One region of the Pelotomaculum sp. FP genome, then DNA from elsewhere that is predicted to be linked to it. Evidence: riboswitches for the same ligand, from Rfam matches in the RefSeq annotation. Region 1 holds a riboswitch; each other region holds the start of a gene.

Region 1 (7,388 bases):
GCTTCTGTTTATTAATTCTCTCATTGCGGTGACCTCCTTTAGCTTTTTGTATAAGACAATTATATGCTACAAGTAATAATTTGTAAAAAGTGAGCTATAGGGCGATATGCCATATTTTACATATAGGACCTGTCAAACCCGATGAATGCAACCAGGAAATACTGCTTACACCACACTTCACTTTTGATATGATGGGCTCTATCTATTATCGTCTTTATAAAAGAAAAATTCCTCTTATTAAGGAGGACTTGTCATATAATTCTATATTGGCTTAAGCATCTTAGGTACCCATATTGCTTTGTTCCCTTCCTATGTGTCGCCGCGCCAAAGGCCCTTGGAGCTAGCTTTGCCCATATTTATATTAATCTTACTGTTTAATCAGGTGTACTTTATCAGGACTGAACTGGACCGTAATTTCATTATCAGCTAGCACTTCTCCACCCATAACCTGTTCCGGGTTCACAAAGGCGATTACCGGAAAACCACAGTCAATTACAGCTTTATACAGGTAGTTGTGTGGTAAAAGCCCGGAAACTTTGCCGCCAAAACTATTATCCCCATGGCGGGAGACCCCTTTAAAAATTTTAATGTCTTCCGGTCGTAACAGAATTAGAACATTGGTTCCGACCGGGACAGCCGCTAAAGACTTAAGGCGATGAGGTCCGGCCTGCACCAACACTACCCCATCCTGAGTCCCTACCACCTTACCTGGAATCATGTTTTCAACCCCTACCAGAGAGGCCACGGTACGGCTAACCGGCCTGGTCATAATCTCCCTGGGAGAAGCTTTTTGGATGATCCTCCCCTGCTCCAGGACTGTCACGGTCTCAGCCAGTAGGGGCACCTCACTATAATCATGTGTCACAAACACGCTCGTTATGCGGGTATCCCGCAAGATGCGGGCGAGTTCGGCAGTCAAGGCAGCCCTGGTCGGAACATCCAGCGCCACAAAAGGCTCGTCCAGGAAAAGGACCTCCGGCTCTAAGACCAGCGCTCTGGCCAGGCTCACCCGCTGGGACTCGCCGCCGGACAAATAGCGCGCCTGGCGTTCGGCAAGGTGCGCGATTCCCAGGCGCCCCAGCCATTCACTTACCCTGGCCGGGATGGTATCCACTTTAAAACCCCTCAGCTTCAATCCGGAGGCCACGTTATGATAAACAGTGGTATCCAGAAGCAGCGGCTCCTGGAAGACCATGGCCATGCGGCGGCGGTAAGCAATAGGTTTTTTCCAATCCACCCTGTCCCCTTTAAAGAACAGCTCTCCTCCGGTAGGCCGTTGCAAAAGCATCAGCACCTGCATAAATGTACTCTTACCGGCCCCGTTTGGGCCAATCAGGGCTACCGCTTCTCCTTCCTCAAGAGAGAAGTATTCAATGTCAAGGATTTTTTTTCTCCCTTTGGTCAGGTTTAAATTTTTTACTTCTATAATATTATTATTGCTCATACAGGCCTCTTCTGTTGTTGGATGGTGAGAAATAAGGTGACACCGTAGGCAAGCGCCAGGAGGATTACGCTTATAGCTATGGCCACATCCAGGTTGCCCTTGGAGACTTCCAATACAGTCGCGGTAGTCAAGACCGAAGTTTCTCCCTTGATGTTGCCTCCGACCATCATGGAGGCTCCCACCTCGGAGATAACCCCTCCGAAACCGGCCATCACTGCCGCCAGGAGCCCCATCCTGGCTTCGCGCACCAGGAACAGGAGGGTCTGCCACCAGGTAGCCCCCAGGGCAATTATCTGCAGCCTTATTTTGGGATTTAACTGCTGGATGGCGGCGATGGTAAAGCCTATTACAATAGGTGAGGCAATAATGGCCTGGGCCAGTACCATAGCCGTTGGCGTATACATCAGGTGGAGGAAACCAAGCGGACCGTTCCGCCAGAGGAAAATACTCACCCATAATCCCACCACAACCGGCGGCAGACCCATCCCGAAATTAACCAGGCTGACCAAGAGCCTCCGCCCCGGGAAAACGGATAAAGCTAAAAATACACCTACAGGGAGCCCGATTATAACGCTGATCAGGGTAGCAAGACCTGAAACCTTAATAGTTAGCACTGTAACCTGCATGATTTCACGGTTTCCCTGCAAGAGCATTTCGCAGGCCTTAATTATCCCTTGCCAGATAATCTCCATATCAGTTACCACCTTTTCATGGTCTTTTTCGTAAATAGTTGTTAGGCTATTACACCCGACCAATAAAAAACGGCAGGTTATGCGAAAAGCATCATCTACCGTGTGTGGTAATCAGGTAGTGTTCTCCTTTCCGCAGTGGGAGGTGCGCAGGTTTCCCATACACACCCTTCCGGCCCATTAACCATAACTACCAAGTCCCAGGTAAGCAGGCTCGGAGAACTCATATACGGATCAAGTCTATTGAAAAATAAAAGGCTCTCTAGTATCTACAAAAGCGTAATCATTTTTCAACATAAAGCGACTCCTTCGCTTCTTTTATCATTTTATTTACTGGAATTTATAAAGTCAATAAATATCTAATAAAAATAGGGTTTGGCAAATTTAGTTTAAAAAGCTATAATAGTATAAGTTCAAGACATTACAAAAATTTGTATTGCCTGGTTTTTTTATTTTTCAAGACCTCTACCAGACTATTATAGATAATAAAATGGATTGTTTGGTAAAAAAAGGGGTATAATTTCAATTAATAGTTTTTTCTTCTTTCCATTACAGTATCCGGTTTATTTTTTGAAGGCCCCCTCTTCAGATGAAAAAATCTGTCTGGGAGGTAATGGCGGCAAATAAGGGCCATCATTTTGCGCAGGAGGTGGTAGCAGCATATTTTAAAGTCAGCTTGCCGCTCATTATATTTAAAATTAAGGTTTCTTAAGGTGGTGTTTGGATTTTGTTTAGTGGGCTATCTATTTATGCAGTGTATGCGTCATTGCTCGGTATTCTTTTCGCATTATATCTTGCTTCCTGGATTCTGAAACAACCGCAAGGCAATAAACGCATGATCGAGATTTCGGAGGCTATCCAGGAAGGCGCCATGGCTTACCTGACCCGTCAGTACAAAACCATCGCGGTGGTCGGCATTATCATCGCCGTCTTACTCTTTTTCGGTTTGGGCTGGATTACTACTTTGGGCTTCATCATCGGAGCTGTCTTCTCGGCTCTCTGCGGATACGTAGGCATGACCGTCTCGGTAAAGAGTAACCTCAGGGTTTGTGAAGCAGCTAAGAAAGGTCTGCCTGCCGCACTGGCTTTGGCCTTTAAAGGCGGCTCTGTAACCGGCCTCATGTGTGTCAGCCTGGGACTTTTGGGCGTGGCAGGCATGTATATTCTTTTTAGAGACCCGACCTACCTGATCGGGCTGGGCTTCGGGGGCAGTCTAATCAGCGTTTTCGCCCGTCTGGGCGGCGGTATTTACACTAAAAGCGCCGATGTCGGGGCGGACCTGGTCGGCAAAGTGGAAGCCGGTATTCCGGAAGACGACCCGCGCAACCCGGCTGTTATCGCCGACAACGTGGGTGACAACGTAGGTGACTGCGCGGGTATGGCTGCCGACCTTTTTGAAACCTATGCCATTACAGCCATCGGAGCCATGCTGCTGGGACAGATATTCTTCCCCGGCAACGAGCATTACGTGGTATACCCTCTGGTGCTTGGCGCTATTGCCATCATCGCCAGTATTATCGGCGTCTTCTTTGTTCGCATGAGCCAGGGCGGGGAAATCATGTCCGCACTGTACAAGGGCTTATTTGCCGCGGCAATTATCTCTCTTATCGGCTTTTACCCCGCCACAACCTATTTCTTCGGTACCCCGCAGTATTTCTATGCGGCAATTGTGGGCGTGGCAGTGACGCTAATCATCGTTTTCCTTACTGATTACTATACCTCAACACGGTACAAGCCCGTTAAGACGATCGCCAAGGCCTCGGAATCCGGCCATGCCACCAACATCATCAGCGGTTTAGCGGTTGGTATGGAGGCCAGCGTCTCACCGGCCATCGCCATCGTCGCCGGTATTGTGCTATCGTACCTTATTGGCGGCATCTACGGAGTCGGCATTGCTTCAATGGCCATGCTTTCCATGACAGGTATAGTCGTAGCTATTGACTCGTACGGCCCCATTACCGACAACGCCGGCGGCATTGCCGAGATGGCCGAACTGCCGCCTGAAATCCGCAATATTACCGACCCGCTCGACGCGGTGGGCAATACCACCAAAGCGGTAACCAAGGGTTATGCCATCGGCTCCGCCGGTCTTGCCGCCATTGTGTTGTTTTCCTCCTACACCCAGGAAATCACCAGGTTCAGGGGCGAGGCGCTCAGCTTCAATATCGAGGACCCCTGGGTTCTGGCAGGTCTTTTAATTGGCGGAGCGCTGCCCTTCCTCTTCTCCTCACTGGCCATGGGCGCCGTCGGCAGAGCCGCCAACGAGGTGGTCAATGAAGTACGCCGCCAGTTCAAGGAAATAAAAGGCATCATGGAAGGCAAAGCAAGGCCGGAATACGGCCGCTGCGTCGATATCGTCACCAAGCGGGCCATCAAGGAAATGATGTTGCCCGGCCTGATCCCGGTTGTAGTGCCCATTCTGGTCGGCTTTCTGTTGGGAGCAAAAGCGCTAGGCGGTATGCTGATGGGCGTAATTATCACCGGTCTCTTCCTGGCCGTGATGCTGACCGCCGGCGGCGGCGCCTGGGACAATGCCAAGAAATACATCGAAGACGGCAATTTCGGCGGCAAGGGTAGCTTTGCCCACGCTGCGGCAGTGACCGGGGATACTGTGGGTGACCCCGCCAAAGACACCGCCGGCCCGGCCATCAACCCGATGATTAAAGTGGTCAACATTGTCGCCCTTCTCATCGTAAGCTACGTGGCCATGATTGTACGTTAAAAAAAGTCTCACATATAAAAAACGGGGACTCCCGGTACGCACCGGCAAGGTCCCCGTTTTTTTATGATATACACAATCTCGCTGATAAACTTACCCCACGCTTCGCTCTCTGAAGGCAATTTCCCTTTTCTGTTCCAGCAAGTCGACAAAAGCTTCAAGCCGGGTTTGTATACCCGCTTCACCAGAGTGCTCATCCATGATCAGTGTCAGGGAAGGAATATTCAAGTCGCAACTGACATCAGGCAGTATGCTTTCAGCTACGATTTCGGGCATGCAGGTAAATGGAAACACCTGGATTAGTCCGTTATAACCGGCCTTTGCATAAAGGACCGCAGACCCTATTGTTTCCTGGCCATGCCCGCCGACGAAATGCCGCAGATATGGATGAGCCGATGCGCAAACCTCATTTCTCCGTCTTTCGCCTTTCAATAATCCTCCAAGGAGATGGTTGTTTACCCATTCACTTAAGTAAATAGAACGATCCACTTCAACCCCCAAAGTGCCCAGACTGCGCTCCAGGTGCTGGTTCGAAAAAGGCTCCAAAAGGGTGTAAATCTCCCCGACAAGGCCAATTTTTAAGACTGTTCTCTTATCGTCAACCACTACCTCCCTGAGCGCATCTCCGGCTTTTTCCACCGCGTAATTTAAACCATCCCAGGTGCAGGCGTCATCAATGAGGGCCAGTGCCTTCCGGTAAGCTGCGTCCGTTGCTCCAACCACTGTTTCACGAGGACGCAGTTGGAAAGAAGCCCTTTCAACGTCATCGACCGCCTTTGCTTTCCTGTAGCCAAAGCGAACCGCCTGGAAAATATCCCGCCAGGACTTCTTTCCTGCGATTCGTTTTATTTTTGCCAGTAATTCGGTAATATGGCGGTCAGGCGGTTCAAGCACAATAAAATCCATATCTCGACCGATATCCTTTAATATTGCATGTTCTATCTGGGCGTAATAGCCAAAGCGGCACGGTCCGCAGCCGCCGCCCATGATCACGGTATCGGCGCCCAGTTCACCAGCCTCTATAAAGTTGCCAAGGTTTAATTTCAAGGGCAGGCAGGCAAATTCAGGACCATGCTTCACCCCAAGACTCAAAGTTCTTTTACTGGAAGGCGGCGGTACCACAACATCCAAGCCCAGGCGCTGCAGCATCGCCTTTAAAGGAATATACATGTTCCCCATATGGGGAAAGGTTACCCGCATTCATGATCCTCCGTTCCTTTAATGTCTTTTGTTGCTCTATAAAATTTGAGTATGGACAATTTCATGAGTTTTATGCAGAAATAAACCCAAGGCCGGGCGCCTTGGGATAAGCTTTCAAACATGTATGCAAGTCAGCCCCATAACACATGCCGCTGGCACAAAATTTGCAGAAGAGAATAATATGAATCCTGCTTTGTCCAAGTCTTTTTGTGGGTGCGGTTTCAATCGCACTTGCGCAGTGAAGCAGTTTAAGGGATTTCTGCTCACCTTATTAATTCTGCTTTTCTATGGGCCATGTACGAATGAATTCGCACCCGCATTTATTAGCAGAGCAATGCTCAGCAGAGGAACTTTGCAAAATAGTCCAGTACCAGGGAGGTTCACTTGCTGTAGAAAAGGCCTACTTTTGACAGCAGCGCCCACCTTCTATACAGACGGCGCAAAGAACCTCTGCAGGCCTGATAATTTTCTATCGTCTCTCTGAACAAACGGCGGGCTTTCTCCTTGTCGTTGTAATTTAAAAACAAACTGCCCGCCAAGTAGTGGATTTTGGGTGATCCGTATTGCAGCAACTGTTGGTAAAGATTATCAATCTTTTCACCGTCCTGACTTTGTTGGAGGTAAATTCTTGCCAGATACAGGTATGGTTCACCGAAACTTATCTTTGGGTTGATGACAACCGCTTTTTCAATCTCAGCCCTGCCCTCCTCGATCCGGCCAAGTTGATAATACGAGGCCCCACGGTAAAAATGAAATAAAGGGTGGTCCTCCATCTTGTCAGCCGCTCTATTTAAATATGACAAAGCCTGCTCATATTGCCCCTTCTGCAGGAAGGATTCGCCGAGCTCCAGGTAGGCTTCAGCGTTGGCGGGATTGACCCTTACTTCTCTCTGTAGTTCCCGCACTCTGTTGGACCTCCTCCAGGAGGCGGTAAAATCAGGTAATAAGCCAATAAAACGCCTCTCTACAAGGAAAAGAATCAACAGCATGACAACAAGAGCTAACAAGGGGTTGCGGGTGAGCAAGGTTAATAATATGTAAAATCCAAATATTTTCATGTTGACCCTCCGTGGTAAGGATATAGAATCATTATATCAGATAAACCAGGGTTGAAAAAAAAAGAAATTCTACTTTTTTCCTATAAACATGGAGGAAATATAACAATTTTGTTGAATATATACAGCAGTTTGAAGTATCCAGCTCACCCCCCTGATTATATCTCCTGCGTATTATAGAATCTTTGTAGAAAGTGAGCGTTGAAAAATGGCAGATTATACGGTTCAGCAAGTGCTTATCGATTTCAACAAGGAGTTTACGCAGATTGCTCTACCTGAAG
Region 2 (7,388 bases), on a different contig from region 1:
ATTCGTAAATTCTAACACCGCAAGCGTTATTGATTGCATTGATTACCGCAACATGAGGCGACGATTGGAATAGTTCCGCACAACCGGATGAGCCGTGAGGTCCGCTGGGTCTTGGGGTTTCGATATATTCAGTCGTCAGATCGTCCGGCGTCGCATCGATAAACGTAAAGCCGCTGCCGGCAAGGTTGGTATGCTTTTTAAAATCGTCATAGTCTTCGGACAGCGCCATTCCGATACCCTGCATCATTCCGCCAAGCGCTTGACCGTCAACATTTACTACGTTTCCGATGACGCCGACGTCGGCAATGCACTTCATGCCCAGAACCCTGGTTTTACCCGTGGTGATCTCTACCTCCACCTCCGCCAGGAATGCTCCGAAAGTATATTCCGCAGTCGGGCTCCCCTGTCCGGTGTTCGGATCGAGGTCGGATGTCATACCGGTGGTGTCAAATATGCCTGTGTATTTTGTGGAAATCCCTTCGGCAACCATTTCATCGTAGGTACGATAAGTGCCGTCGGGTTTACGCATAGCGTTCATCAGCTGCTCAGCGGCATGGATGGTAGCATTTCCGATCATATAATGGGAACGGCTTCCCGCAGAGGGGCCGTGCATGGGAGCCAAAGCCGTATCATTCATGACGAGCTTAATCTGATCCGGACGCAATCCTAGCGGTCTCAGGGCTTCATAGGTATGAACAACTGCGCCGGCATCCGCGCCTTGTCCCTGATCCTGCCAGCAGCTATAATGCGTCACGGTGCCATCCGGATTTAGCCCAAGAACAATTTCCGTATGGTCGTTTGGCGCGCTGGTTACATTGTATTCGCCGCAGGCGATACCGACGCCGCGTTTCTTTTCAGGCGTAGATTCTCTCTTTGCTCTTTCCAGCGCTTCTCTATAATATGGACGCATCTTATCAAGTATTTTGGTCATCGGGTAGACGGAGAACTTGTTGCCGTTTATGCTCTCGTCGCCTTCACGGTAGACATTGATATAGCGGAACTCCAACGGATCCATTCCGATTTTCTCCGCCATCATATCTACGATCTGTTCCCCGCAGGTGTAGCACTGTGGCGAACCAAAACCTTTATAAGCTGTAGAAACCGCATTGTTGGATATAACAGTTTTGCAAAGGCCAATCGCATTGGGAATTTTATACGGAGCGCCCACGAAACGAAGCCCTTTCTGGGCGATCACGTCTGCAGATTCGGTATAGGCCCCTTCATCATAAGCAATTTCATATTCCAAGGCCGTAATCTTCCCTTTCTCGTCGCATGCCAGCCTCGCGTTTGAGAAAGAAGGAGCGCGTTTTCCTGTAATATGCTGATGTTCTTCATAACTCAAGGTAATCGTAACCGGCTTTCCGGTTGCCAGGGTAGCAACCGATACGATGCCCGGCATATAAGGGGATAGCGAATATCCGAAACTTGCGCCGGTCGGGTTTTCAATAATCCTGATTTTTTCGCCGGGATGACCAATACCGGGAGCCAATGTAAATATATTAATGTGCAGGAAAAGACTCTTGCAATGGATGGTAAGAACCCCGTCAGCATCAACATAAGCCTGGTCGGTATCCGGTTCGAGAACCAGATGCGGCTGGCGTTGGGAGTAGAAGCTGCCTTCAACGACATAAGGGGATTTTTCAATGATCTTCCTGGTATCCTGTCCCTTAATTAAAGGAGCTTCAATATAAATATTGGGGTACTCTTTGTTTACCTGCGGAGCGTCAGCAGCCATTGTTTCCAGAATATTTAAGTATCCAGGCAGCTGCTCCAGTTCAAACTTAACCTTTTTTGCTGCTGCGCGCGCTTCGGCTCTGGTCCTGGCGGCTACTACAGCAATAACATCACCACGGTGATAGATCATATCCTCAGCCAGGATCGGGCGATCAAAACCGTCCGCTTTGGCGAGTATATGGCCACAGGGCCACATAATACGATTATTCCCTTTCACATCTTTATGGGTAATAACCTTCTCAACGCCCGGCATCTTTTCCGCTTCCGAAGTATCTATAGAAAGCAGCCTGGCATGAGAAACCCCCGGAAGGACTACAGCCAGGTGCAGGGCGTCGGGCATTTTCATGCCGATGTCGTCGCCGTAATCGCAGGTTCCGGTTACTTTAGCCAGGGCAGCCGGCCTGGGATATCCCGTACCGTATATTCTCCCGTCTGCCGGCATTTTGTAATTAAGGTCCTCCATGGTCATTTCACCGCGCATCACCTTGGCGGCCGCCATGACCGCATCGACCAGCGGCTTATAGCCGGTGCAACGGCAAGCGTTGTGGTTCTTCCGGAACCATTCGCGAACTTCCTGCCTTGTGGGATTGAGATTGGTATCAAGCAACGCTTTTGCAGAAACAATAAATCCGGGCGAGCAGAACCCGCACTGCACTCCACCATGTATGATCCATGCCAGCTGCAGAGGATGCAGATTTGCCGGGGCGCCTATCCCTTCAATGGTTGTAATCTTGCTGCCGTCTTTAATGTTTTTCATTTTTTTAACGCAGGAGCGAACAACTGCGCCATCCAGTATGACGGAACAGATGCCGCACTGTCCAACGCGGCAGCCCACCTTCGTACCGGTAAGGCCAAGACGTCTTATAACGTCGGCAAGAGTATCTGTCTCGGGATCGCAAACCAACATACGTTCGGAGCCGTTAATATACAGCATCATCTTTTTTGTTGCCATTGTTTTCCACCCTTCATGCTTATCACCATAGATAATTCTGTACTCCTTTCCACACTGGGGGGCATGCCGGTTTCCCCGCACACCTGACGTCCTGGCAGTCTTAGCATAGCATTAGCCCGCCAAGATCGGAGCTATAAAATTAGAATCAGACCCATTGCATCGCCAATGTCAAACGCCAAAATTGTAACCCGCGGCCTGTAAGAAATAGATGGGGAATGTTCCACTATCACCTCCTCGCCCGGCTCTATAAAGAGCAAGTTGCATGCCAGTAAAAGCTTTTTATTAAAAATAAATATCTTCAATCCAGGATAGAGCCTATTTTTTTGCCTAAATTAATTTTTCGAAAATTACATCCTGTTTTTTTACTTATAAAAAGGCTACTTTTTATTTTTGAGTTATCTAACCGAGGTATAAATCTTTTTTACACTGTAAGAAAAATTTATACATCTTCGAATTCGGGAAACTCTTTGTATTAATACTTTTTGCAATTATTACACAATAGAGTATACTTATATAAGGTAGAAGGAGAAACAGAAAATAAATAATAGAATTTCTTACAAGAATAGGTATAAATATAGACGTTGCCAAGGTATAATCTTTTAATTATTACAATATAAGGATGACGCAGAAACTCCTTACATGTATTTTGGGACTAATCCGTGAACTAACCTTCCAGTATATTGACATATTTTACAAGGATGTGAAAGTATGGAAGCTGAAAGTTCTATAAGTCTGCATAATTGTTTTAATGAATTAATGAAAAAGACAGATATGGTTATTGATGATCTAACATTGCCCAAGCTCTACAAAATAGAATATGAATGGGAAAAGTTTATTCATGGCAAACCAATAAATAAAGATATAGTTCCCAAGCTAATTTATAAATCCTGGCAGAGAAGTATGGAATATGGGGTTAATCCTAACCTAAACAACAGAAAAATTTTATCTCCAGAAGAGATAAAAAAACAAATATCAGATAGTAAGGGCATGATCGATAGATTTGGCAATATTGTTTTGGCCTTACAAAGAATGGCCAGAAAAAAAGGTTTGAATATACAACTTTTCGATAACCAAGCCAGGAATGTCCAAGTGCTTGCTTCAAGTTATTTGCATCAAGGGTTAGAACTTCGGGATATGTTTCCCGTTCCAGCCAGCTCATCTGAAATGGATATTGGAACTACTGCAATTAGTATAGCTTTACGCGAAAATAAATCTGTGCAGGTGCTAGGACCTGAACATTTCAATAAATATCTTCATGATACTTATTGTTCGGCAGCTCCCGTCCATAACAGCAGTGGAAAGGTAATCGGCGCTTTAAATATTGCCAGTTACAGTTATAAACAAAACAAAATAGATACTTTAGTCTTGGTAACATTTTTAGCAAGAATACTTGACAATGTATCTTTTACCATGGATACCCTGGATAAATTGGGTATCTATGACTTAGCTATAAGTAAAACCTTTGAGTATTTACCTCAAGGTGCTGTTTATATTAATGATAAAAACTCAATTAACCGTTATAATGATAAAATAATTGATATGTTGAACATTAATGAACAAGATATCGTACCGGAACTTTTAAAATATGTTTCCACGCTGCTACAATATGACAATAATGATTGTGTAGAAAAAAAAGAAATTATTTTAGATATTAAAGGCAAAAGAAAATCATTTTTGATGTCTACTAGAAAAATATTTAATAAAAAGTATGAAGATAAAGTAATATTACTGGAAAATATAGATCAAAATTTACCAGGCAATAGGGCTAGTTATACATTTGATGATATTGTTGGCAGCAATGAAAAATTCAACGAAATGAAAATGATAGCGCAAAAAGTTGCTAAATCCCATGGTTCAGTTTTAATATTTGGGGAGAGTGGAACGGGTAAAGAATTATTTGCTCAGGCTATTCATAATGCTAGTCCAAGAAAGGGTAAACCCTTTGTTGCAATAAATTGTGGAGCTATACCTCACGATTTAGCCGAGAGTGAATTGTTTGGTTATGAACCGGGCGCATTCACAGGAGCTTCAGCAAATGGGAAACCGGGTAAAATAGAAATAGCTTTCGGAGGCACCCTGTTTCTGGATGAAATTGAAAGTATGCCTTTAAATACCCAAATAAAATTATTACGGGCTCTTTCAACAAGTAAAATCTGTAGGGTTGGTGGAATAAAAGATATACCCATCGATATTAGGGTTATCTCAGCAACAAAAAATGATTTGCTAACAGAGGCTGATAAAGGAAATTTTCGTGAGGATTTGTATTATAGAATTGGTACAATCACACTAAATCTACCAGCTTTGCGCGAAAGAAAAGATGATATACCTGAATTAGCAAAATACTTTATTGATCTCTATTCTAAAGAATATGGCTTAAAAAACCTTCAAGTGGATGATGACTTCTTTACAGCATTATCATGCTATTACTGGCGAGGTAATATACGTGAACTAAGAAATGTAATTGAAAGATCAATTATTTTGTTGGATGATGGAAAGAAATTGTCTCTAAACCAGTTGCCGGAAAAAATAGTTAAAGCTTATAGCTATAAAGATTTACAGGACAAATTAAGATCGATTCAAGATAAGAAAAGCAACAACTTAATGAAGCTAGGTGAGGAAATAATCATTGAAATAGTATTAAACGAGGAAAATGGTAATCTCAGCAGAGCTGCCAATCGCTTAGGTATTAGTAGACCAACTTTGTGTAATAAAATTAATAGCAATGAAAAACTCAAAAACACGGTTTTAAAATTTAGATTAGAATAAGAATAGAAAAATATCTAAAGGCATTCTCTCTGGTTAATCATCCAGGTCTCTGTTGCACTATGCAAGGGGGACATACAAATTAACGGATGTTTTCTGCATTAGGTACTTGTTACCAATTTTAAATCTTTTTTCTTTTATAAGTATTATTTGTAACAGTTATGCACTTACTATTCTGACGGAAGAAGGTAAGTGTTTTTTCTTTTAACAAATTGAATAAAAAAAAGCTTATAAATATCACACATAATTTTATAGGAAGATATCAAATTAATTTTATACCCTCGAAATTGCAAAGATTTTTTATACTTGCAATTGTCGATATGAGCTAAAAATCATAATCTTGTATGGTAATAATAGTAAAATCTGATTGTATCATCCTTTATTCATTGACCATATCATCCTTTTTATGGTAATAAACTGACTTTTATTTTATTTTTCCGATAAATTTAATTTCATCTATCATCAATTCTTTCATCAGCTGATTTCAGAAAATCATATTTTTCCTCGGGAGATGTCAGCCAAGGTAGTAAAAATTAATGATGCATTAAAATTAGTAAAGAAGTTTACACATAAGATTGGCAAGACAAAAAGAAACCGTTCATTTTTAAAAAGTCGAGCTTCCCTTTGTTAAAATTTTGAAAACTTGTTATTATATTAGGCTATTGAATATGGAATTACTGTTGGCATGTATCTTGCTTTTATATGCTGGTGGAGGTGACAAGGAAAGGTTATCCAGTAAAAAAATATTGCCAAAAAATAATGAATGGGGGCTATGTTTATGTTAATGCAACAACGTATGTTTAATCTTCCACCGGTTATCCATTTTGGTCCGGGAGTCTCAAAAAACGTTGGGAAAATCGCACTCGAATACGGAGCAAAGAAAGTTTTCTTTATTTACGACAAGGCGCTCGGGGAAATGCCCAAGGGTATCGCTAAAATTCTAAAAGATGATGGCCTTGAGGTTTTAGAATTTAACGAAATTGTCCCGAATCCTCCGGAAGAAATGATGGAAGCGGCAGCTAAAATTGGCCGGGACGCTAATGTTGATCTAGTTCTTGCTGTTGGCGGGGGCAGTACAATTGACACGGCAAAAGGGGTCAAGGTTTTATTGACAAACCCGGCGCCACTCTATCAGTACTTCGGCATGGGTACCGTCAAGAACCCCACGCCGCCATTAATTGCTATTCCGACTACATCGGGGACCGGCAGCGAAGTAACAAGCATGACCATTATCACTTCACCAAAGAATTCAAGAAAATATGCAGTTGGCGGGCGACATGTTCCTTGCGAAGCTGCTATTGCTGATCCGGAGCTGCTCATACCTTTGCCCGCTCCCGTGACTGCTTCAACTGGTATGGATGCCTTAACACATGCTATTGAGGCCTATACCTGTAAATTAGCCACTCCTATTTCAGATATTTTTGCTATAAAGGCAATCGAGCTGATTTCTAACAGCCTTGTGAAAGCAACTTATGACGGTGAAAACCTCGAAGCAAGATCCGATATGTTAATGGGAAGTCTAATGGCTGGTGTAGCGTTTGATAACGCAATGGTGGCATTAACACACTCAATTGCCCATCCTTTAAGCGCCCGTTGCGGGTTGGGTCATGGTGCGGCCAACGCTGCTGTTCTGCCTTATGTCATGGAGTACAATGCCCCGGTGTGTCCTGAAAGAACTATTGATGTCGGTGTTGCTATGGGACTTAATTTACAAAGTTTGTCCAGAGAGGAAGCCTGTAAAAAGGTTGTAGATGCAATTTTCGATCTAAATAAGACACTCAAGATCCCCACTTTGAAGGAAGCAGGGGTGCAGAAATCAGTATTCAAGGATATTGTTAACGATGCTATGACCTATGAACCCCCAACACAATTTAATCCAAGAAAAGTAACTGCAGCAGATGTTCTCGCAATACTTGAAAAAGCTTATTAAGCCTGGGAC
Region 3 (7,388 bases), on a different contig from region 1:
TGGGGAAGTGACGGATAGTAAATGTACAGATGATTATAAATGTTACTTAGTGTCCAAATATTAAACAGTTGACTTTCATTTGCAATGAGGTTTTTCGTAAGTACACATGTAAATAATCCCATTCATTATAAGTGAAAACAAAAACGGCAGTAACTATAGCGGGTGCTGAACAAACCTTAGAGCCTTATTTCATAACGGTTCGCATAATAATCAAAATTTTTTTTAAAGATAGACACATTTGGTAACTATATTTCAGAAAAATAACCTTGGCTGGCATGAGCTTTGCTTCTATACATTATCGTGACGTCATATAAAATCCATAAAAAGGGGGAAATACAAAACCTTCTAAAATCAGCCTCGTTTTTGATTGCGTGACGTAGCGGGATTTGAGTTCTTCTAAAAAAGGTCCAAGGCTTGACAGGTGTGCAGGGATTGAAAAGGATATTTATGGTGTATTGCTTGACACAAAAATTTGAGTAGTGAAATCACAAAAGGAGGAAGTAGCATGTTAAATTTTCAATTGTATAACCAGGTTCGTATGCTTATTGGACCGGGAAGTCTAGAACAGTTAGGTGAATTAATAGAGCATATGGGCGTTAAGAAGCCGATGATTGTTACAGATAAGAGCATGGTAAATATGGGTATCCTCGATCAAGCAGTAGCGGGTTTGAAAGAAAGAAACATCCCATACGTTACTTTTGATGAAGTACTGCCGAATGCGCCGACAGACGCCATCGAAAAGGCCAGCGTGATTTGTAACAAAGAAAAATGTGATGCAGTAGTAGGTCTCGGCGGCGGAAGCGTAATGGACAGCGCTAAGGCTGTCAACGTCTTGAGATTTAATGACGGGAAGATCCTGGACTATGTAGAGCGTATGGACGATATCAAATTTTCACCCAACTGCGTCTTAATACCTACTACTGCAGGAACAGGCAGCGAATTATCTCAGGGAATGATCCTTATGGGCCCTGATCATGCAAAGTATACAATTCTTTCACATAATGCTAATGCGGCGTATGCAATTTTAGATCCCGTTATGCAGACAAGATTACCTGCTGAATTGACAGCAGCTACGGGATTGGACGCGTTAACACACGTTGTAGAAGACTATACGGATACGCTCGCAACTGACTTTACTGATATGATCTGCGAAAAGGTTATTGAGACTATTGCGGAGTACTTGCCGATATGCATTTCTGATCCGGGCAATGTAAAAGCAAGAAGCAGGATGGCTATATCAGCGTCTTTGGCAGGCTGGATGTTAGGTCACTGTGTCGCTAATGCCGGGCACTCAATCGGACAAACAATCGGCGGATTATTTGATATACCGCATGGACACTGTGTTGCATATTCAGAGCCCTGGGTACTGGAATTCAATGCGCCTGCAGTGCCTGAAAGGACCAAGTTTATAGGTAAAGCTTTAGGAGCAACGTTCACAGGCAAGGAAACACCGGAAGAAATCGGTGCAAAAACAAGAGACGCTTTCATTGATTTTAGAGACAACAAGTTAGGGTTAAGATCTGTTAAATCATTCGGTTACGATGAAAGCAAGTTCGAAGAAGCTGCAAAGATCATTGAAGCGGATATATTCCAGAATTTCCAGCCCAGAAAGATGACTGCTGCTGACGCTCTTGAAATCTTAAAGAAAATTTACGCATAAAAGTTCTATTCGCAAAAAGCAGTTTGACTTCAGCGGTTAATTGGGGTGGCACAGGTTTGCAAAACTGCCATCACCAATATGCAACCCCTGTACCACCCAACTGACCGTACATCCTTACTATATCATGGCGATTATAATAAAAATGGTGTGTAGGAGAACGTTATTGGTCTAATTGTCTAAATGTTTAAAATAATTAGGAGGTATTTTGGATGTCTGATTCTCATGCAACTGCAAATCCAGCAGGTTTAATTGTGATGGTTTTTTACCTGTGTGCCCTTCTCCCAGTGCTAATAGGCATTGCCCCGGCTTCAGCCCTCATCATACTTGTGCCGCTGGGATTGGTAGGCAGTATCGTGCAGTTTATCGCCGGAGCCATTGAGCTTAAGCGCGGTGATGTTGTAAACGGCAACATAACTTTGGCCTTCAGTGCCTTTATGTTCTATGGGGCTATCTCCTTTATGTTCAAATTCTTAAACGTTGGACCGCAAGACACCTCAGCAGTAGACGGCTGGGTATTTTTAAGCATGGGCGTCATTTTGCTGTTCCTCACCGGGCTTCCGATGCGAGCAGGTTTTGTACCCGGACTTTTCTTCATCATCACCGATATCTTCTTTGGACTCATGGGCTTTGGCAACCTTCTCGGCATGCCGGTGTTAACAAAAGCAGCCGGATACATTGAAATTATCGCCGTTATTTCTTTAATTTGGATTATAGTCGCAACCATACTCAATACCGCTTATGGCAAAGAAGTCGTTTCCCTCGGTCCGCCCTGGATTAAGACATTGCCCGCAAAAGAAGGAGTATCTGCATAAAAGCATATTTAAGTGAACAATTATTTCCGAGTTAAACAGCCTACAGCAGTTGCCATGGTTGTTAACCGCTAGGTATAAATGGAAACGTTTGTGCCTCCCTTCTTGGAAAGGAAATATTGATTTCATAAAACATGATTTCAGATGGAATTTTTAAAAAGGAGGTACTACGATTTCAATGGCTGACAAATTTATAAGGGTAGACATGGATTCCAAAGTAGTACAATACGAAGATAGAAAAGATTTGGAGTTGTATGGCGGCCGCGGACTGATTGACAAAATTCTCACCGAAGAAGTAGACCCAGCCTGTGACGCCCTGGGCTCCGGCAACAAGCTGATCGTTTGCGTAGGTCTTTTAAACGGCACGGCAGCGCCGGCCAGCGGCAGGATCTCGGTTGGCTGCAAGAGCCCGCTGACAGGCGGCGTTAAAGAAGCAAACGCCGGCGGCACTGCGGGCGCGGCCTTTGCCAGATTGGGGCTTAAATGCATTATCATTGAAAACACACCCGCAGGAGACGAGTGGTATATTTTAAAGGTTAACAAAGATGGTGCGGTATTACTGCCGGCCGATAAATATGTTGGTTTGGGTACTTATGCCACAGCTGAACGGTTAATGCAAGATTATGGGAACAAGGTAAGTGTCATGGCCATAGGCCCAGCTGGAGAAAGAGGCTATAAAATGGCTTCAGTCCAGGTAAGTGATCCCAGCGGCCATACCGCCCGTGCAGCCGGCCGGGGCGGCGTCGGAGCGGTCATGGGTTCCAAGAGGATCAAGGCCATCGTCTTGGATACGGAAGGCGCTAAACTTGAGGCCGAGTATGCCGACAAAGAAAAATTCATGGAAGCTAATCGGAAATTCGTTGAAGGTATTAAAAATCACCCCATTTCCGGAGGTGGCTATCCAGCCCTGGGCACAGCAGCCGGAGTCATGGGAGTAAACGCCCTGGGCGCCCTGCCGACTAAGAACTTCAGCGACGGCAGGTGGGATCAAGCAGAAAAGATCAGCGGCGAAACCCTGGCTAAAAACTGCAGTGAAAGAGGCGGTCGGACCGGCCACGCCTGCCAACCGGGCTGCATCATCCATTGCTCCAACGTTTACCACGGCCCGGACGGCAAATACCTGACCTCAGGTCTGGAATACGAGACAATAGGTCTGGTTGGTTCCAACTGCTTAATTGCCAACCTGGATACGGTTGCAAAAATTGACCGTATGTGCGACGACATTGGTATTGACACCATGGATACGGGTACAACCATAGGTGTTGTGATGGAGTCGGGGAAAATCGCCTGGGGCGATGAGGAAGCGGCCATCAAACTGGTCCAGGAAATAGCCGACGGCACAGAATTTGGCAATATCCTCGGCAACGGCACGCTGGCAACAGGGCAATACCTCGGCGTAAAGAGAATCCCGGTAGCCAAAGGACAGGGCCTGGCAGCCTACGATCCCAGGGGCTTAAAAGGAACCGGTGTAACTTATGCCACTGCCCCGCAGGGCGCCGACCACACCTGCGGCAACTCGCTTGGCACAGTTGAACAGGTTAATCCGTACGATAAGGCAGGACAGGTTGAATTATCGACCATGCTGCAGGTAGCTTTTTGCATGGTGGATTGTACGGGTATGTGTCTGTTTAACAGCTTCTGCACCACAGAAGAACCATACCTGCTGGCACTAGTTGATATGTTCGCAGGCAAATTCGGCGGTGAATGGACTGTGGATAGATTGATGGGCCTGGGCGTCGAAGCGATAGCGCTGGAGAAAAAATTTAATGAGGCAGCCGGGGTTGCCAAAATTGAGGTGGCTGATTTCTTCAAGACTGAAATTTTGCCTTCATCAGGCGCCGTGTTTGATATTATAGATGAAGAGTTGAATCAAGCGATACCTTTCTAAGCAATTAGTATTCAATCAGCAAGTTCACATTGTTAATTTTTCGTTGCAAACATCAAAGGGTGAGGTCTTTGACCGTCGCCCTTGATGTGTGCATTGAATGAATTGCAGGGAGGAGAATGAATGTGGGTTCTGAACCTGCCAGTCCAATTACGGTTAAATTCAAGTCATATGTGACTCCATCAGAACATGTTGAAGGATTTGAATCAGGTAAGGAATTTCCATTAAAGCTGCGTGCTGCCATTACATTAGAGGAATTAGTTCAGAAGTTATTCAGTAAAAATAGAAATCATATAGGGTTCAAGGTTGTCAACGGGAAAGTCGTAAAAGATAAAGTTTTATCAGACGGGGATTTAATAGAAATATACCGTCTCATGGGTGGCGGTTAAAGTGTGTCAAGATGTTGGAGGGACGGTCTTGTAACGGCGAAGAGGGGCTTGTTTTGTTTGGGCAGCAGCTTAAACAAATGTCGCAGGAAGCGCCCCTCCGATATTCTTCTGGTTCAGGTATCCATCTATATCCCCGATAAATGTTAGTTGGTAAATATTCAGCCATCTGGATTGCTCCGGGTGGCTTTTCCCCTGGTAATTCAACATATGGACTGTGTTCAAAAAACATAACATAAATAATTATAGTGTAATATAAAGCTATAAATACTCAATTTAATTGGGATACATCACTAAATAATAACAGGCAATAGGCAACTTAAAACATATGGCAGCAAAATTAATTAATGTTAGAATTGTTGGACAAGTTGTGGTATCATATAGTCGGATAGTGGTTTATAATTTCGCGGTCTGGTTGTTATAGGATGCGCTGACACTCATTACCTTTTCAGTTTGATGGACATAATTATATTATCCAGAGGGAAAGGTGGCAGAGAAAATGGATGTTAATGGCTCTTTGTCGTTACAACAGCATCTTGCTCAAATACTAAAAACAGGAAGGGCAATTAGCGAAAAGGCTCCTGCAAGGCTGGATAAAATCGAGGAAGAATGGAATAACTTGGTTAAAGGTAAACCGGTAAATCAAAATATAGTGCCACGAACAATATATGAGTCATGGCAAAGGAGTATGGAATATGGAGTTGATCCATATTCAAAAAACAGAAGATTTCTGTCTAAAGAGGAAATTAAGAAGCAAATTTTAGATAATCATGACTTTATCACAAAATTTGGCGATATTCTTTTAGAAGTACAAAGTTTGGCCAGGGAAAAGGGTTTATCTGTGCAAATATTTGATAGCGAGGCAAAGACTCTTCAATTAATTGCCCATACTAATTTTTTACACCGGGAATTGGGTGTTAGAAGTCCGATCCCAGCTGGTTTAGCGGAAAATGAGGTGGGAACTAATGCGGCTTGCATTGCATTACGGGAGAATAAATCAGTACAAGTATTGGGACCTGAGCATTTTAACTTTTATTTCCATAACTTTTATTGTTCTGCCGCACCTATTCATAACTCTAAGGGCGAGGTGATTGGGGCAATAAATATTTCAAGTTATAGCCATAGGCATACTATAGACACCTTAATGTTGGTGACATTGTTAGCTAAAACCTTTGACAGCATAAATTTTATTATGGATACCATGGGAAAACTGGATACAATTAGTCTTGCCATGAATAGCACCATTGATTATTTGCCTCATGGTATGGTTTATGTTAATAATGATAACGAAATCGAACATTATAATGATAAGATAGTAGAGATGTTGGGGCTTGATAAGTCAAACATTAAAGCCGATCTTGCAAAATATATTTCTACTTTACAAAACAATATCGTAAATGATTCCACAGAGAAAAAAGAAATATATTTAGACGTCAATGGTCGAAAAAAACTTTTTTTGGTATCAACAAAGAAAATACTTAACCATACGAGTAATGAAGAAAAAATTATTTTTATCGAAAATGCAAAAAATTCCAACAATAGACTTCAGGGGAATTATGCTGACTATACATTCAGCAACATAATAGGTAAAAATAAAAGCTTATGGGAAGTCAAGAGCCAAGCTAAAATAGTCGCAAAATCTTCTTCGCCAGTTTTAATATTTGGGGAAAGCGGTACTGGCAAGGAGTTGTTTGCTCAGGCTATTCATAATGAGAGTCCAAGAAAAAATAATCCTTTTGTTGCAATTAATTGTGGTGCTTTACCGCATGATTTGGTGGAAAGTGAATTATTTGGTTATGAGTCCGGCGCTTTTACCGGAGCATCTAAAAATGGCAAGCCGGGCAAGTTGGAGGTAGCCTGCGGCGGGACCCTGTTCCTTGATGAAATTGAAAATATGCCCGTGAATATTCAGATTAAATTATTGCGTGCTCTTTCCACTAATAAAATATGTAGAATTGGTGGGATTAAAGAGATACCTATAGATATTAGGCTTATCTCGGCAACAAAAAAAGATTTGTTGCAGGAAGCTGATGAAGGTAATTTTCGAGAGGATTTGTATTACCGAATCGGAATAATTACACTAAAACTACCTGCTTTGCGCGAAAGAGATGACGACATCCCCATACTGGCAAAACATTTCATTGATATGTTTTGTAAAGAATACAATTTGCATGTGAAGGAAATTAATAAAGAGTTTTTTGAGGCGCTTACCTGTTATTCCTGGCGTGGCAATATACGGGAATTAAGGAACGTAATTGAAAGAGCTATCGTTTTATTAAGTGGCAGGACAAAAATATCTCTCTGTGATCTTCCTGAGAAAATAGTTAAAGCCTATAATTACAAGACCCTGAAGAATAAAATAAGAGTAATCGAAAACACAAAAAATGGATCCAATAATTTAATGAAAATGAGTGAGGAAATAGTTATTGAGCTGCTGTTAAGTGAGGAAAACGGCAATCTAAGTAAGACTGCTGAACGTTTAGGAATTAGCAGGACAACATTATATAATAAAATTAATAGTAGTAAGAAACTGAAAATGCTTTTTAGTAAACATAAAATTGGCTAGATTGCCATGAAAAGGGCTTACCTCCCGGACGAGGGAAGTAAGCTCTTTTCATACATTTGATTGATGCCGCCGATTCCAGATG
Region 4 (7,388 bases), on a different contig from region 1:
GGCTCATCCCACTTGTCCGGCGCTTCGGTCGAAACCTCAATTTTTACTACATACTTAAGAAACAATTGTAAATTTTGTTCGGTGACAGCCCGCTGCCCCAGCATCAGCAGCAAGGCGTTGATACCGTTCATATCGCCGGGAGCGACACTGCCTTCGGCACTTTCCAGAGCGAGGATAGGCTCTACCTCTTGCCTGCCTGCGGAAGAACCGGGTACCTGCCCGCCGTTTTCATCATTATCCTTTAATCCCGGGAAATAATAACGCCTGTCTTTAAGCAACTCCTGTACCGTAAGGGTCCTTGTAACGCCATCGCTGGCAGTAAATTTAATCAGGCTGGCGCTGCTTTTCATCCCCGCCTCATTGAGCAGGGTTCTCAATTTGACACCTTTTCCCACACACCATCTCTTACTGGGCCAGGTGTTGATTGCGCTGTACACCTGCTCATATTGGTCCATTGCCTGCAGCTGGGCCAGGGTATACGTCTTTTCAGCCGCCACCCCGTCCCCGGTGATTGTCAGTTTTACATCTCCGTCAGGATTGCCGCCACTGCCCGCCTTGATTGTCTGCGTCACGCAGGCGTCCTCGTACCCGGTTGCCTTAACCACAACAGTGTAATCTTTCGCTTTTGTAAATACAGTTGCGGCAATGGTAATCTTCCCGGCAGAAACCGTATATCCGCCGTCAACCAGGTCTGCGCCGTCCACGCTCACGCCGGTGATCGCCGCCCGCCAGGCCGCATCGTCCGTAAAGGTCAGCTCCACCGGCTGCCCCACTACGTTATCTGTAACATCAGCCGTCAGCAACGCAGAGTCAGGCACCTGGTAGGAAAAAGTGACGATGTCGCTGTCCGACCGGCCGGGACCGATGACAACGGCTTTGACGGTGGTGTCGCGGTTAAGGGGGCCGATTTTGTGGTTTATTTCGGCCAAATCATCAGGTCGTGACGACCACCACCGTTTGGCAATCCAGTTATACATGGGGCTGTCTATGGTCGGGTCGCTGCCGTCCAGGGTGTAGTGAACCTTATCTTCGTCGTCGAAGGGACTGTGCATTTCCACCATGGTCCCCGCGGGTACCACGCCAGGCGCCGGAGTGACCGTGGGATTGTCCCATTTGGGCACGGGATCGGTGAGTACCTCAATTTGTACTACCCATTTGGAAAACCTGGAATTGGTCTGCTGGGTTACCGCCCGCTGCCCGTACAGCAGAAGATTGGCGTCCGAACGGTTAAAGTTTTCCGCATCCAGGATATCGTCATAACTTTGCGTAGAGAAACTTCTATGGGCGATGATGGTATCTACCAATACTTTACCCGACGGGTTACCGGGGAGATGGCCGGGAAGGCCGCTGCTCATGAAATTAGGGAAACGATACTGGGGGGCGTTTAATAACTCATCCACCGTAAAGGTAACTTTAAACTTGTCTCCGGAAGTAAATCTGATCTGTGTGGCTTCCGGTTTGAGTCCCCCGGCTAAATCAAGCAGGTCGGTCAGTTTGACGCCCTGCCCCCTGTACCAGCTCTTGGTGGGCCAGGTGTTAATCGTGCTGTAGATTACATCTTGCTGTTGTAAATAAACCCCTTCTGATACTGACTCCGTACCCCGGAGCTGGTTTTGGGTAATGGTCACGGGCCCGGGGCCGTTCAGTCCGGGACCCGATATTGTAATGTCGCTCCCGGCGGCCAGGGCGTCCGCGGGCGCCGTCAGACTAACCGTACCAACAAGCATCAGCAAAACCAGGACAAGCATCAAGAGCTTATAGCGCCATTTCTTTTGCTTCATCGGTTACCTACCTCCATACCTCTGATATTTATTGGCCGGAGCTTATTACAGCTATCCGACAGCCTTTAATAAAGGAAATCCTGCGCCAGCACCGCGATCGTTGCTATAACAAAGAAACCCATTACCACATAGTCTGCGACTCTGTACTGTAAAAGGCGCAGGTAAGTCCGCCGCCGGTATACTCTAAACGCCCTCGCTTCCATAGTGATAGCCAGCTGGTAGGCCTTGAGCATCACGCTGGAGAGCAGGGGAGCAAAGAGATGCGTGTAAAATTTTATCTTGTGCCTCCATGGTATTCTTTGCAGGTCAACCCCCCGGAGCTGCATCGCCACGAGAGTGTCTTTGATTTCTTCTATAAAAACAGGCAGGAAGCGAAGCGCCACCAGGACCATAAAAGCTATTTCGTAAGGGATTTTTAACTGCACCAGGGCAAGGACATAGTCTTTGGAGTTGCTGGTCAGGATGATCATGGCCGAACTGAAAAAAGTAAGCAGCCTGAATAAAATAGAAAGAGAGGAATGAATACCGTTGGTCGTAAGGATATTAACGCCCTGAAAAGAAAGCATCACTTCACCGCCTGCTGTAAAAACGCTTTGAATTATCAGCATCAATAGGAGCAAAGGCAGCAATTTTTTAAACCGCATAACCATACGGAAAAAATTGATACGCATCAGTAATAAAACGACCAGCGTAAAAACGAACAATAAAAGCAACGGCCGGGGTTCATTAAGAAAAACAGCCAGCGTTGAAAGACAAATAATAATCACTATTTTGGTCCTGGGGTCAAGGCCGGTCATGCTGTATATCCCCTATTCTTCGATGAACTGTCCGTCCCGGAGCCCGATTAACCGGGTGGCGTACCTGTTTATAAATTTTTGATCATGGCTGATGAGCACGACTCCCCTGCCGGCGCCGAGCACCTTATCCAGGTAATCACCCAGTACTTTTTTGCGATAGGGATCCAGGCCCGTTGTCGGTTCATCAAGCAACAGTAACCCGGGCTCCAGCGCAAAGACGGCTGCGAGAGCCAGACGTCTTTTTTCCCCGGCGCTGAGGCTAAGGGGATAAGCTTGCGCGTGCCGGGTCAATTCAAAGTAGTCCATCACCTCTCTGACTTTTTGCGCCGCCTGGTCCGGCGGCAAACCCAGATTACGCACACCGAAGTCAATCTCTTCCTCCACTGTCTCACAGAACAACTGTTTATCAGGGTTTTGAAAAACATACCCGATTTGGCGGCCGATTTGGGCCAGAGTCAGGGAGGTCAATAACTGTCCGTTTAATTTGATCCGTCCTTTTGTCGGAGTCAATATCCCTGTAAGTAGTTTTGAAAAGGTCGTTTTACCGCTGCCGTTCGCTCCGGTAATCGCGGTAACACCTTTATTAAAGATGCTTAAATTGATCTCTCGTAAAACGGGCCTGCTTTGGCCAGGATAACAAAAAGAAACATTTTCCAACTCTATATAAGCCATTAGACCAGCCTCGGCTATGCTGAAAATACATACGGACTAGGCAACGCAATCAGCCTGGTTTCTAAGCTTTACAGGCAAATTAGCACCGGAGCATAGATTCCCATTCACCCACTACAGTTACAGCCCTATCATCCTCGATCAGGCGCCCGTCTTCCAACACCAGCACACGGTCCGCGATGGAGACTGTTTCCGGATCATGCTCAACAATTAAGATTGTTTTACCACGCCGGCGCAAGTCAGCCAGGATGCCGTTGATTCTCTTTTTGCCTGCCGGGTCCAGTTGAGCCATTACTTCGTCAAGCACAAGAATGGCGGGATCCAGCGCTAAAACCGCTCCCATGGCGACCAGGTGTTTCTGCCCCCCGGACAAGTGGCTTGGGTTTGCTTTCCTTAAGGCGCTTATGCCTAAAGTATCCAGTACTTGACTTACCCGCATGCCTACCTCTTCCGCCGGCAGGCACAGGTTTTCCGGAGCAAAAGCGATTTCATCCTCCACAGTTGGTGCGAATAGCTGCGTGTCGGGCTCCTGAAAAACCAGACCCACCTCAAGCGCCAGTTGCGCAACTCTGTATTCTCTGGTATCCTTTCCGTTTACCAGTACCTGCCCGGTCAGCTCGCCTCCCAGATAATGGGGGATAATACCACCAAGACACAGACACAGGGTACTCTTGCCGCAGCCGCTCAATCCAATCAAGGCCACGATCTCCCCCGGAGCGACTTTAAAACTGATGTTTTTCAGTATTTGCCCTCCTGCCGCTTGATATCTGTAACTGAGCCGGTCGACCACGATGGCGTCCACATCAGTTTGCCTCCAATGAACTTATGTACTTTACAGGATAGCCACATGGTTCATACGTCTTTACCATCCCCATGACAACCTTTTCCCCACGTTCTATGTTTATTAACTACTTGTATTACTTTATAAGCAATAATACCACCCAGCCCCCCTGATAAGGCCGATACGGCCAGAGCAAGCGTCAGCGGCACAAAAGGCAGCCGGAAATATATTATGTTTACCATAGACGAGCCTGAGACATTGGCTACCAAACCTGCCAGGAAGGCGCAGGGCAGGCAGCATACCCTGTGTTTAATCAAATACAGGATCAGGTCGACGGCAAGGCCGGGCAAAGTGTAACTAAGCAAGGTCATGGCTCCATGTGAACCGAAAACCCCCGTTCCGAACACCAGCAACGCCTGCACAACCCCTATCAAAGCGGCCGCGCCGGGTTTGCCCACTATGCCCGCCCCCAGGACAATCCACAACATGTAAAAGCCGCCCGCCACAACCCCGCCGGGAATCAACAGCGGCCCGGTGATGATATGGCTAAGAGGTACAATAAGGGGTTTGCTGGCGATACCCAGCGCGGATATCATGGCAATGATTATTAAGTCGAATACCGAAAATTTATCAAGCATTTTCTGCAATATTTGCAAAACCTATCATGCGCCTCCGTCAGCAGGGATGAACACGAAAGCCGGCCTGCCCCCCTGGAGATGCTCCGCCTGGTATGGCCTTTCCTGATTGGCCGTACTTTGCCCGGGACCTACACCATCGGGGCATTTCCAATAACACCCGGATTAAAAGATTACGCTCCTTTGGGAAACACCCCGCCAGGGGATCCTGCCTTTAAGTTACTCAAAAGCTTTCTTTAAGATACCTGCTGCCGGGGAAGATAAACCATTCCTCCCCCGGTATTCTTCACCGTCCCAATTACCCAAGGACTGCCGGATTAGAATTGATATCATTATAGCTATGAGTTTGTTGTTAGCATTCCGCTTATCAGCGCAAGCGGATCTTTGAGCCAAAAAACAATAAAGATTATGATAAATAGAACTATTACCCGAAAAACAACCACATCTTTTAATCACTGCTCTTTGGGTACACCCGACCCGACTATTTCATAACCACCAGTCCCGGTGAATTCAATTTGGTTAGTCAAATCATCAGTGAATGACACTTGGCTGTCCGAACCGACAATGACGCCCCCGGTACCCGACGGCTGCTCATACCGCGCTGCGGTCCCATCACAAACAATGCTGTAGATAATTCGGACAAATGTTGCATTGGCCCAAGTTTTCATTTCCTGCCGGCGCCGCTTAAAGCATGGGGATCCGGCTCAAATAAGAAAAATACCGGACAGCCTGCGAAAAACAAGCTGTCCGGCGTCAAGGCCATCCCAGTTCTCCTTTTCGCAATGGAAGGCGCAATAGTTTTCCAGCGCACCCAAACGACCGTCAGCCCTAGCTGTGACGCTTTAGGCAAAGCCAGCTCGGAGATTCATTTCAGAGATTTATTTCAGAGATTTATTTCAGAGATTTATTTCAGAGATTTATTTCAGATCGTACTTGCATTGCCAGGTTTTAATTCTCTGTCGCCGCGTCGGCGACCGGTTTACGTTACTTACCGAGATCCTCTACTTTTTTGCCGGAGTCAGGGGTGAATAGCGCCTGACCGTATTGATCTTTGCCAAATTCACCGATGGTCTTCTGGGTATCGGGGTCGACCATGAAATCAACAAATGCTTTTGCTCCATCCTTGTTGACAGTACTGAATTTTTCCGGGTTAACCTGCATCACATGGTAGATGTTCAGGAGCGACGCATCCCCTTCCGACAGGATTTCAAGGTTGATATTTTTCTTTTGGGCCAGGTATGTCGCCCGGTCGGTCAGAGTGTAGGCCTGCTTTTCATTGGCGATGTTTAAGGTCTGCCCCATCCCGGCGCCGCTCTGCTGGTACCAGTTGCCCTCCGGAGTGATTTTGACTTCCGCCCAGATTGCTTTTTCTTTACTGTGGGTGCCTGAATTGTCTCCTCTCGAAACGAAAACAGCCTTATTCTCCGCTATTTTTTTAAAGGCGTCGCCTGCTTTAGTCCCTTTGATACCGGCAGGGTCCCCAGCGGGGCCGATGATGATGAAGTCGTTATGCATCACGAGCTGGTAGTTTACAACTGCGCCACTGTCCACAATCTTTTTCTCGGCCGCGGGAGAGTGCACCAGGAGGACGTCGGCCTCTCCCTTTTCACCCATGGTGATAGCGGCGCCGCTGCCTACAGAGACAGTTTTAACGTTATATCCGGTCTTCTGTTCAAAAATCGGGATCAGCGCGTCTAAGAGCCCGCTGTCCTGGGTGCTGGTGGTGGTGGCGAGGATCACATCTTTCACTTGCGGTTTGCCGCACCCTGCGAAAACGACCAAAAGCATTGTTACCATGAGGATCATAAGGGGCGCTAAAAAGTTCTTTTTACTCAAAGTTAGTCCTCCTCCAAATATTTTACTTGAAATAACGTACTGAGTTGTCTTTATAAATGTAGGTGCGAATTCATTCGCACAAATGCAACATTGACTGCCATAAGTGCGGCGCTGGCGCGCCGTGTGCGATTGAAATCGCACCTCGCTGAGCTTTTATTCTCGCTGATACCAAAAAACGAAACTGCGAACTACATTTTCATATTAGTGTTTAATTTATTTATTGACCCAATAGGAATGCAGTATATACCTACGCCATACGACCTATGACTTACGACCTACTTGGGCAGGTTTTTCCCCTCGGTGGAATTGGGGAAAAACAATGGCTCACCGTATTTATCCTTGCCGAAATCCCTGATGATCGTCTGTCCCTCGATTGATGTGCAAAAATCAATAAACTGCTGGGCCAACTCGTCTTTAACTTCCGGGAACTTCTGGGCGTTGACGGGGATCAGGGAAATGTAGTTAAGCAGGGCCTCGTCTTTTTCCACCAGCACTTTCAATTTGACCTGGTCTTTCACGGTCAGGTATGTAGCCCGATCGATAATAGTATAAGCGTTCTGCTCATCGGTATACTTTAAGGTCTTGACGTTGCCTTCCGAACCTTTTTCATATACGTGGTACCAGTCGCCCGCCGGCTTCAGCCCGGCAGCCTTCCACTGGGCCTTTTCCGCAACATCCGTACCGGAGTTGTCCCCGCGACTAATAAAAAGGGATTTTGTATCCATAATTTTCTTCAGCGCCTCAGCCGGTGTTTTTAGTCCCTTGATTTGAGCCGGATCCGATTCCGGCCCGACAATTACAAAATCGTTGTACATCAGGTCAATGCGCTTGGTCCCGTATCCGTCGGCAACAAACTTTTCCTCCAGATCCTTGGCATGCACCATTACGA

The links. Region 1 has a riboswitch for molybdenum cofactor ahead of Psfp_RS17950 (ABC transporter permease). Riboswitches for the same ligand answer to the same signal wherever they lie in the genome.
Region 2: linked by a shared signal. The riboswitch ahead of Psfp_RS00020 (molybdopterin-dependent aldehyde oxidoreductase) and the one ahead of Psfp_RS17950 (ABC transporter permease) in region 1 are both predicted to bind molybdenum cofactor.
Region 3: linked by a shared signal. The riboswitch ahead of Psfp_RS03910 (aldehyde ferredoxin oxidoreductase C-terminal domain-containing protein) and the one ahead of Psfp_RS17950 (ABC transporter permease) in region 1 are both predicted to bind molybdenum cofactor.
Region 4: linked by a shared signal. The riboswitch ahead of Psfp_RS09180 (hypothetical protein) and the one ahead of Psfp_RS17950 (ABC transporter permease) in region 1 are both predicted to bind molybdenum cofactor.

The regions. Positions count from the first base shown of each region.
Region 1 is NZ_QFGB01000062.1:18,067-25,454, reverse strand. Features, by position in the region: gene Psfp_RS17960 (hypothetical protein) at 1-24, opposite strand, end outside; gene Psfp_RS17955 (ABC transporter ATP-binding protein) at 368-1,444, opposite strand; gene Psfp_RS17950 (ABC transporter permease) at 1,441-2,136, opposite strand; molybdenum cofactor riboswitch at 2,244-2,364, opposite strand; gene Psfp_RS17945 (sodium-translocating pyrophosphatase) at 2,858-4,855, shown strand; gene Psfp_RS17940 (CoA protein activase) at 4,946-6,052, opposite strand; gene Psfp_RS17935 (tetratricopeptide repeat protein) at 6,433-7,110, opposite strand; gene Psfp_RS17930 (formate dehydrogenase accessory protein FdhE) at 7,316-7,388, shown strand, end outside.
Region 2 is NZ_QFGB01000001.1:5,401-12,788, forward strand. Features, by position in the region: gene Psfp_RS00020 (molybdopterin-dependent aldehyde oxidoreductase) at 1-2,686, opposite strand, end outside; molybdenum cofactor riboswitch at 2,713-2,829, opposite strand; gene Psfp_RS00025 (sigma 54-interacting transcriptional regulator) at 3,395-5,452, shown strand; gene Psfp_RS00030 (iron-containing alcohol dehydrogenase) at 6,228-7,379, shown strand; gene Psfp_RS21385 (hypothetical protein) at 7,376-7,388, opposite strand, start outside.
Region 3 is NZ_QFGB01000006.1:38,756-46,143, reverse strand. Features, by position in the region: gene Psfp_RS03920 (iron-containing alcohol dehydrogenase) at 506-1,660, shown strand; gene Psfp_RS03915 (GPR1/FUN34/YaaH family transporter) at 1,870-2,472, shown strand; molybdenum cofactor riboswitch at 2,485-2,601, shown strand; gene Psfp_RS03910 (aldehyde ferredoxin oxidoreductase C-terminal domain-containing protein) at 2,648-4,357, shown strand; gene Psfp_RS03905 (hypothetical protein) at 4,480-4,743, shown strand; gene Psfp_RS03900 (sigma 54-interacting transcriptional regulator) at 5,240-7,306, shown strand.
Region 4 is NZ_QFGB01000018.1:20,766-28,153, forward strand. Features, by position in the region: gene Psfp_RS09155 (S-layer homology domain-containing protein) at 1-1,781, opposite strand, end outside; gene Psfp_RS09160 (energy-coupling factor transporter transmembrane component T) at 1,847-2,578, opposite strand; gene Psfp_RS09165 (ABC transporter ATP-binding protein) at 2,591-3,250, opposite strand; gene Psfp_RS09170 (ABC transporter ATP-binding protein) at 3,330-4,049, opposite strand; gene Psfp_RS09175 (ECF transporter S component) at 4,100-4,666, opposite strand; gene Psfp_RS21295 (hypothetical protein) at 4,679-4,903, shown strand; gene Psfp_RS09180 (hypothetical protein) at 5,116-5,331, opposite strand; molybdenum cofactor riboswitch at 5,418-5,538, opposite strand; gene Psfp_RS09185 (substrate-binding domain-containing protein) at 5,648-6,460, opposite strand; gene Psfp_RS09190 (substrate-binding domain-containing protein) at 6,775-7,388, opposite strand, start outside.